Regions from separate parts of the Lutispora sp. QWL-02 genome, predicted to be linked through region 1. Evidence: riboswitches for the same ligand, from Rfam matches in the RefSeq annotation. Region 1 holds a riboswitch; each other region holds the start of a gene.
What was found. Region 1 has a riboswitch for cyclic di-AMP ahead of AC4HCY_RS10900 (C40 family peptidase). Riboswitches for the same ligand answer to the same signal wherever they lie in the genome.
Positions count from the first base shown of each region.

Region 1 (3,211 bases):
GTTTTGAAAACCATCAGCAGAGATGATATTTGCGGAGTAATAATTACCCATGGGACGGATACATTGGAAGAAACTGCTTATCTTCTGGATCTATCCATAAACTGTGAGAAGCCCATAGTCGTTGCCGGCGCTATGAGAAACAGTTCTGAATTGGGCTATGACGGACCCAGCAATCTGGCAGCCGCCGTATGTACAGCGATTTCACCGTACTCAAAAAATAAGGGTGTACTGGTGGTAATGAACAATACAGTAAATGCAGCCGGAGAAGTTACCAAGACGAACACATTGAGCTTGGATACTTTCAAGTCTTTGGAATTCGGGGCTCTGGGGGTTGTAGATAACGACAGGGTAATATTCCATAGAGATGTAATAAACAGACAGTACATACCTACAGATGGAATTGAGACCGATGTGGATCTGATAAAATGTGCTGCGGGTATGGATTCAAAATTTATAAAATACTCAGTGGATACAGGTGCCAAAGGCATTGTGCTTGAGGCCCTGGGGAGAGGAAATGTGCCTCCTAAAATGATTGAGGGCATAAAATATGCCATAGATAATGGAGTTTTTGTAGTAATGGTATCGAGATGTCCTACCGGAAGAGTATTGGATACCTATGGTTATGAAGGAGGCGGTAAGCAACTGAGAAATATGGGAATAATCCTAGGCGGAAATCTTCCGGGCCAGAAAGCCAGAATAAAGCTTATGCTGGCTCTTTCCTTGACTCGTGATATGGAGAAATTGCGACGTATCATGGAGCAAGGCGAATATTACGAGAATGAAATATAGGCTACATCACTCTTTTTGCACCGAAATATCTTTGTGCATAATAGCTGTTGCTTAAATTGCTAATAGTTACGCCTTTTGAACTGCTGGCATGGATAAAGTCGCCGTTGCCTATATATATCCCCACATGGGATGCACCCGGAGCATAAGTTGTAAAGAATACAAGATCTCCTGCTCTGAGATTAGCTTTGGTTATATAGGTTCCGGTGGGATATAAAGATTCTGTAGTCCTTGGAAGCCAGATTCCATATTTACCATAGACATAGTGGACAAAACCGGAACAGTCAAAACCGCTTGGAGAAGTTCCGCCCCATACATAGGGCACTCCCATATAAGATTTTGCTGCCGCCACGATATTGCTCCCGCTTGTTCTCTCAACCGTTCCTCTGGAGCTTAAGGCAGCTGACGAGCTGTTGTTCAATGCCCTGTAAGTATTTTTGCCTACTATTCCGTCAGCATATAAACCATTTGCTTTCTGAAATCTGATGACTGAATTTTTTGTTATACTTCCAAAATAGCCTGTAACATTATTATTGAAATATCCTAAACCTTTGAGCTTGGTCTGAAGCGTGCTCACATCAGAGCCCCTCATGCCCATTTTCAGTGTAGTATAGCCATAATCAGCTTGTACAATATTAGCGGACAAAAAAATGACTAATACCATTGCGAAGACTGTGAAGCACAGCTTCGAATATCTTCCTTGCATCAATATTCTCCTCTCATCAGCCTGCGAAGTTAGTTGACGGATTAGGTTGAGAGCTTCCCTTAAACGGCCTTTAAGAGCCCGTTTATTCACCCCAGAGTTAGTTCCTCCGCTCCACAAAAGGTGGACTAGGCTTTTTTGTAATTATATAAGACAGAAGCATATAATTAAACCTGTAATATATTGAAGAAGATATATAATATTCATAATATGACTTATTGAGCATTATATAGTAAATTTCAACAAGCTATAGTTATCCTGATCATATAAAGCCGCTGTTTCCGTCCATGCATTTATTTTCAACTGTGCCAAGCGGTTATAAAAATGATTGAAGAGGCGGTGCTCTAATTTGTTATGCGCTTTTAGAAGGGAAAAATTGCATATAATACATATTGTGCAGGATAAAGCTTCGTAGTATAATAGCTATTGAAATCTTTCACTTGCTATGAAAGATTTTTACTATTTTTGAATGGAGGATAATATCTTGAACAATGATAAGATAGACTTGCACATTCATACTTCAGCTTCAGACGGGACGTGGACCGCTGATGAAGCCGTTGCTGAAATAATTAAGAATAATATAAGCATGTTTGCTATTACGGATCATAATTCAGTAGAAAATGTAGAGACAGCGGCTGAGCTTGCGGCAAAGGCAGGCTTAGCCTTTATACCGGGTGTAGAAATTGATACTTCCTTTAATAAAGCTAATCTTCATATACTTGGGTATGGCATAGATATACTTGACGACGGCTTGCTAAAGCTGATATCCCGGAATAGAGATTTTATGGAAGAAAAAGATGAGGAAAGCATAAAATTCCTCTATGAGAAAGGCCTTGACGTGAGCCTGTCGGATTACGGCCGTTATCAGAATAATCCGAAGCGGGGCGGATGGAAAGCTTTAAACTATTTGATAGACAAGAAGATCTGCAGTAATACAAAAGATTTCTTCCCCCTTTTCGACGGCTGGGGAAATCCATTTGAAAAAATGAAGTTTCCTGATCCCAAAGAAGTTATTTCTGTGATAAAAAACGCAGGCGGTATAGCTGTGTTGGCTCATCCGGGCGCACCCTTTTATCGCTTTAATTTTAAAGACATATTGCATGGCATGCTGGATGAGGGCATAATGGGCATAGAATGCTACCATCCTGAGAATAACCCCGATATAACAAAGCATTGCAGTAAATTTTGCCAGGCTAACAATCTCTTTATAACCGGAGGCTCTGACTGTCACGGCACCTTTTTTGCTGCAAGGAAAATCGGCATACCAAGTATTGCGCGCGGCAGCATAAGGCTTGGTATATAAATTAGAGTTATTGCAATAGAATGAAACATAAATCACTGAACTAACAAAACTAATAAGACCCAAAAGGAATACATTCACCCTGAGTTCTTAGTTCTGAACTCTATGTAGGTGTTCAGTAAAGTGAAATAAATTGGTTACGGACACCAAAAAGTAACAGTAATTAACAGTAAAGCAATAACAAAAGGACTGATCATTGAAAATTAAAAAAGGTGCAGTTGATAGGAAGAGTTTACCATTGTAAAATGGCAGAGCTTAGCTAAACATAGGAGTAAAGGATTAAATTTCCTATGGATTAAGCGGCATTTTTCTGGTAATCTATACTCTCAAGGACTTCAGCTATGGCTTTTGCATGTTGGGTCATGCATACCAAGGCAGTCCTCACGAAGAAGTTTTTTGTACCCCGGAATAATGGGGACTTT
Region 1 covers NZ_CM177762.1:2,341,693-2,344,903, forward strand. The annotation lists gene AC4HCY_RS10895 (asparaginase) at 1-789, shown strand, start outside; gene AC4HCY_RS10900 (C40 family peptidase) at 791-1,492, opposite strand; cyclic di-AMP (ydaO/yuaA leader) riboswitch at 1,496-1,634, opposite strand; gene AC4HCY_RS10905 (PHP domain-containing protein) at 1,974-2,792, shown strand; gene AC4HCY_RS10910 (transposase) at 3,085-3,211, opposite strand, start outside.

Region 2 (3,211 bases), 650 kb from region 1:
TTCTTTTAGAAATCTTTCTCTGTTTACACCATATTTTTTCGTTATTCTCTCTGAAGGGCTATTTCTTTCATCTATAATAGCTAAATAAAGATGCTCAACGCTAATAAAATCATCCTTAAACTTTTTGGCCTCTTCCTCGGCCTTTATAAATACTTCTTCAAATCTTCTGGTGATTGAAACATTGCTATTGCTGCCATATACCTTCGGCATTTTGAATAATTCATCATTTAAATCCTTATAATAAAAATCAAATGGAATATTCATTTTGGTCAATATTTTTGAAATCAAGCTATCCTTTTGCGACAGCAAAACAAGATGCAAATGCTCTGCATCTATAGATTGATGGCTAAGCTTGATCGCCAGGTTCTGTGCTTCGAAAACTGCTTCTTGGGCTTTTTGTGTCAGCTTGTTAATATCCATAATCCTCATCCCCTTTGACTTTGACTTTCTTTGACTTTCATATATTATTTATATCATACTGATAGTTTAAATTAAAGAGCCTTATTTCATCTTTATTTTCATTATTCAAGGATTTATCGGGAAATATGCATAATATATCGTTTTTTCTTGGCCATGGTACTTTTTATTTTAAATATAAATACTTTCCTAAGAAATACTTAGCAGCGTATGCAAAATATAACACTAATATTTTAATTAAAAAAGTAAAATATAATAGCAGGAGGTGATATTAATGGCAAGAACAAATCGTAAAGTAGTACCTCAAGCTACAGCCGCTCTCGATAGAATGAAATTTGAAGTAGCTTCTGAAGTAGGTGTAAACCTTAAGGAAGGTTACAATGGTGATTTAGCATCAAGGGATGCCGGAAGAGTTGGCGGAAACATGGTTAAGAAGATGATAGAACAGGCTGAAAGAAGCATGTCTGGAAGATAATTGAATAATGAATATAATAAAAGCACCCCTTTTGGGGTGCTTTTATTATATTCATTATTCTACCTTCTTGTGATATATCAGATCTGTATATAAATTATCGTTATAATTTTCATATCGCATTCCGGCAAGGCTGTATTTTTGCTTTTTTCTGAACTGAAGAGAAGCAAAATTAGGTTGGGGACTTATTATTGTCTCCGCGAAAATATTGTGGACACCCTCACTTTTTAGATCAGATAATAATCTTGTATAAATAAGACTGCCTATACCTTGCCCTGTCAAATCTGCCTTTATAGCGGTTTTATCTACGACAACGAAATTATCCAGCTTGCTTTTATCAAAATCCGGTCTCCAATACACATCCGCAAGCCAATCCGGATTATCTTCCAGCCATTGCTCTTTCGTATATGTCATCATAAAACCATATATCTTATCATATTCAGCAACATAGAAGTGATCAAGGCTGTTGATACCTTTCAATAGCTTCTTCTTATAAAACTTAGGATTGGCTCTATAATCATCCACCAAAAAACCTTGCTCGGATATTTTTTCTGAGCTGCCCACAGAGCAGGCTATGCCATATATTTCATTCAAATCATTTTTGTTTGCTTTCCTCACTCTTAGAAGCTTTTTCAATATAAAGTGATTCAGTTCTACACTGGTTCTGTTAACTACAACCATAGTTATACCTCCTTTTATTTATTAGTAAAATATAAGATTGTCAGGGGAGGCAGGAGCTATAAAAAAAGCCGCGGAGGAATCCACGGCTTAAGGTTTTTTCAATACACTTCATAAAGCGTATAGACCTTATACACCCAAACCTCCTCTTCCCACGCTTACGAGGTTAGCTGACGGATTCGGACCGAAAGAGAATGGCCCTACCCACAAAAGTGGGATTCACCCCATATTATTGGTTCCCCCGTTTCCTCTCAAAGGAATTCAGCGAAAGTATGAGCATTATTCAATTTTTATTATGTTATTATACTACATAGACGTAAAAAAATAAATAATGTTTCAGGCTGTTACAAAAAGTTTACAATTATTTACCAAGCTTTCATCTATAGTGATATTATGATAATATAAATAATATGCATTTACAAGTAAATTTATTTTATGGCTTATTAGTTTTTTTTAACATTGAGTCTACTGCAATGACTCATTTGTGAATCTCTGTTGCTCATACCAACAACGATTGCAGAGGAATCAACATTAATAATGGAGGCTTTTAGATGAGTATCATTGGTACAAATATAAGAAACACAAGAAATAAGAAGAATTTGTCTTTAAAAGAGCTTGCCAAGAAGTCCGGGGTTACTGAACAATACTTGGCTGATATTGAGTCTGGGAAAAAGATTCCCAATCAAAAGCTTATTGAATCTATTTCTAAAGCCCTTGGTATAAGCGTTGACTTGCTTGAACCCTCATATTTTTCCCAATACTTTGAAGATGATGATGAAAAAAATGAACCTAAAAACCTAAAGCACAAAATTACTGATAGAAAACCTTCTGAGGATGATAATGCCATATCATCAGCATTGTCCAAGGCTGTCAGAAAGATTCCCGTTATTGATAAAATAACCTCAGTAAAGGATTTTCCTAATAAAAATGATATAGTGGATTACAAATATGAGCCGGTTTTTCAAAACAAGGCAGCCAATGTTCCCGATGGAGAATTTGTTTATTATATTGCACAGGATAATGCCATGGCTAATTCAAGAATTTCAAAAGGTGATCTGGCTCTTGTCTTTATCACAGATTCCATAAGAAACGGGGATATAATATTATATATGGAGAAAAACAAATGCTATATCAGGCGTATAGCTTTTCTAGACAAGGAAGATATTCTTCTTTATGCAGACAATCATGAATATCAGCCCATTCTATCGAACCAGAAAAATATTAATATAATCGGGAAAGTTGTTAGAGTAGAGTTTAAAATATAACCCTTAATCTTGTCATATTTATGGTTGAGGCTGTAATCCTTCTATTCTCTTGCTGACCTTTTCTCTGAGCAAGCCATGATTGACAATATGCCTTTCATGATGTCCGCTGCCAATCTCGCCTAGCTCATCGTATGCTTTAAGTTGGAAAACGATTCTGTTATTTTCAATCTCTGATATGGAAGCATTGACCGTAACCGTCATATCCTTTACCGTCGGCTGGAAATGATCGATGCTTAAAAATTTGCCGATAGTGATGTAATTGTCCGGGAGAAGGGGGTCTACTACAGAAACCGCAGCTTCGATCATCAAGGCCGATAGTACGGGCGTAGCCAGCAGATCCTTTATGGAGCCGCTGCCGAAATACAGTGCGGTGTCTTCT
Region 2 covers NZ_CM177762.1:2,995,232-2,998,442, forward strand. The annotation lists gene clpB (ATP-dependent chaperone ClpB) at 1-420, opposite strand, end outside; gene AC4HCY_RS14240 (alpha/beta-type small acid-soluble spore protein) at 692-892, shown strand; gene AC4HCY_RS14245 (GNAT family N-acetyltransferase) at 947-1,570, opposite strand; cyclic di-AMP (ydaO/yuaA leader) riboswitch at 1,709-1,844, opposite strand; gene AC4HCY_RS14250 (helix-turn-helix domain-containing protein) at 2,119-2,832, shown strand; gene AC4HCY_RS14255 (thioesterase family protein) at 2,851-3,211, opposite strand, start outside.
Region 2: linked by a shared signal. The riboswitch ahead of AC4HCY_RS14245 (GNAT family N-acetyltransferase) and the one ahead of AC4HCY_RS10900 (C40 family peptidase) in region 1 are both predicted to bind cyclic di-AMP.

Region 3 (3,211 bases), 1.6 Mb from region 1:
AGCCCGGCAGAGTACTATAGGCTGCCCGGGGGAATGGGCAAAGTAGGACTCATAAACCCTATAAGCCATAAGTTTTGCAGCAGCTGCAACAGACTGAGGCTTACCGCCGACGGCAAGATAAAGCCCTGCTTGCATTCCAATCAGGAGATAGATGTTTTGCAAACCCTGAGAAAAGGACAAAATGTTAAGGAATTGATAGAAAGCGCCATATGGCAGAAACCCTCGGAGCACCATCTGGATGACGGTGAAGCCATAGACCGTGATATGATGCGTATAGGCGGATGAACCATCGGGGACGGTTCTTCCTGGCTCATTTATTCAACAGAACTATTAAAAGGAGTTGTAAAAAATATGGAAGGAAAAATTCTGGCTGTAAATATAAGTGAAAAAAAGGGAGTAATAAAGACACCCATCGACGAAGGCTATTTCAAAATAGATCACGGTTTGGTAGGAGATGCACATGCGGGAAACTGGCATCGGCAGGTAAGCCTTTTGGGCATCGAGAGCATAAATAAAATGAAAGCTCTCGGGATAGAAGGCCTTTGTACAGGCAAGTTTGCAGAAAACCTTACTACCGAGGGCATAGTATTATATGAGCTTCCCATAGGCACCAAGCTCCAAATAGGTGAAACCATCCAGGAGGTCACCCAAATAGGGAAGGAATGCCATGTGGGCTGCGCCATATTTCAGCAAATAGGCAGCTGCATAATGCCTTTGGAAGGAATTTTTACAAAGGTATTGGAGGAAGGCACCATAAAACCCGGAGACACCATCAGTGTTATAGAATAGATTTTGGAGGTAGGGCTTTGATAAGCTGGAGGAAATAGATGAGAATATCAGAGCGGTATAAACAGCTGCATCAACTGCAAGAATTGTAAGGGCAGCTGTACCCAGAAGCCTGCGATCACTGACAGACTAAAGCATATTGCACGTATGATGTCAAAGTTTGTTGCTTCAAAATAGCATAGGGACATAGCCTGAGGCCTGATGGGATGGTGGTAATTACCATTGCATCAGGCTTTATACTTATGTAAACTATAAGAAGCCGTACTGTTTTAGCTGAATCTCGTTAGAATCTGTTTAGTATATGCTAAACAGGTTCTCCGGAGAGCGGAGGATATTTCTGGGGTGAATTGGGACAAACCCATAGGGCACTCTCTGTCCGAACCCGTCAACTAACTTCGTAAGCATAAGAGAGGAGAGTAGTATGAGGAAGAAGAAACTATTACTATTTTTTATGGTACTGGCTTTGTTAATGGTGACTCCGGTTTTTGGAGACACATTGAAAACCGGAAGCACCGGGACGTTGGTGAAACAGCTTCAGACAAAGCTAAAAGCATTGGGTTACCTTAATTCCAGCATAACAGGCTATTATGGTAATCAGACGAAGAGTGCCGTATTAAAGTTTCAGGCAAAAAGTGGACTCAAACAGGATGGCATTGCAGGCACTGCAACACAGAAAGCTTTGCTCAATGCCGGGACAAGCAGCAATACCATAGCGAGCAGAAGCAGCACAGGATCCTACAGTATCAAGGATGTACAATCAGCCTTGAAAAGCTTGGGCTTATACAGCGGAAGCATTGATGGTATCGCAGGATCAAAGACCAAGGCTGCATTGAAAAAGTTCCAGAAGAACAAGGGCCTTGCAGCAGACGGCATCATGGATCTCAAAACGGCCGAGAAGCTTTTCGTAAAGAGTGGAACAGCAGCATTGGCAGATAGAGGCGGAGCGGATCGCAAAGAAGCTTCTAAGGATACTATAAAAGACGCAGAAGATACATACGATTCTTCGAAGGGTGACAAGTATGGAGAATTGCTGGATTGGTGGTCTGAGGTTGAGAGCATATTTTACAGGGGTGCGGAAGCCCAGCTCATAGATTTGTGGACGGGAAAGAGCTTTAACATAATGAGGACCTATGGCAGCAATCATGCCGATTGTGAACCTTTGACAGCAGAAGATACAAAGATCATGAAGGAAATATACAGCGGAAGCTGGAGCTGGAACAGAAGACCTGTTGTCATAGTAACAGGGGGCAGTAGGATCGCTGCTTCCATGGCAGGGATGCCCCATGCAGGGCTGGAAGCAAAACCTAAGAATGTTACAGTAAAGGGCCGCAGCGGCGGCTTTGGCACCGGAACCAACTTAGATACTATTAAAGGCAACAATATGGATGGGCATTTTGATGTTCATTTTCTCAATAGCAGAACTCACGGCACCAATAAAGTAGATTCGGCACACCAAAAAGCAGTAAAACAAGCAGCAGGAAAATAGCAAACATCGCAGTACGGTTTTTTAAAGCCCGGGCATATCCCGGGCTTTAAACTTTTTCTCAAAAACTGCGTATAATAGGATAAATTGATATAGGGGGAATCAGAGATGAGCGGAATATATTTGATCGTCAGCACTGCATTGATAATTGTGGGGTTATCGGTCACTTTCATATCCGGATTGCCCGGTACGGGCTTTCAAGCCATTGGCTGGGGAGCATTACAAAGGTAATAATAACTACCTTGATGGTAATCATATTCTATTTCAAGGTATTTTTTTAGATTTTACTACTTCATGACCCAACAATAAAGTATAATAATATACAAAGTATTATATTTGCCGCAGGAGGAAAGCATGAATAAATACGAAAGCCTAAAAAACTTGTTGAAGGAATATGGAAAATTGGCAATAGCGTATTCGGGCGGGGTGGACAGCAGCTTTTTGCTCAAAGCCGCAATAGAGGCTTTAGGAAAAGAAAATGTGCTGGCGGTTACGGTAAAATCCCAGGTCATACCGGAGGAGGAGCAAAAAGAAGCGGAGGAATTGGCTAAGCAGATGAAGGCCCGGCATCTGGTGCTCAAAATGGATGTGCTGTCTTTGCCTGAGTTTAAGATCAATCCGAAGGACCGCTGCTATTTTTGCAAAAAGCATATCTTTAAGGATATAATTAAAGCTGCATCGGAAAGAGGCTTCAATATAGTGGCTGACGGGACGAACTCTGATGATGAAGGGGATTACAGGCCGGGAATGAAAGCGCTGCAGGAGCTCAAGGTTGTAAGCCCTTTGAAGCAGTGCGGCCTTACTAAGGCTGAGATAAGAGAGCTTTCAAAGGAATTGGGGCTCAGCACTTATGACAAGCCAAGCCTTGCATGCCTGGCATCGCGGGTTCCCTATGGCGAAGAGATAACGGCAGAAAAGCTTCTGATGACAGGAGCTGCCGAG
Region 3 covers NZ_CM177762.1:3,914,329-3,917,539, reverse strand. The annotation lists gene moaA (GTP 3',8-cyclase MoaA) at 1-285, shown strand, start outside; gene AC4HCY_RS18665 (MOSC domain-containing protein) at 352-789, shown strand; cyclic di-AMP (ydaO/yuaA leader) riboswitch at 1,079-1,205, shown strand; gene AC4HCY_RS18660 (peptidoglycan-binding domain-containing protein) at 1,208-2,272, shown strand; gene AC4HCY_RS18655 (hypothetical protein) at 2,378-2,500, shown strand; gene larE (ATP-dependent sacrificial sulfur transferase LarE) at 2,624-3,211, shown strand, end outside.
Region 3: linked by a shared signal. The riboswitch ahead of AC4HCY_RS18660 (peptidoglycan-binding domain-containing protein) and the one ahead of AC4HCY_RS10900 (C40 family peptidase) in region 1 are both predicted to bind cyclic di-AMP.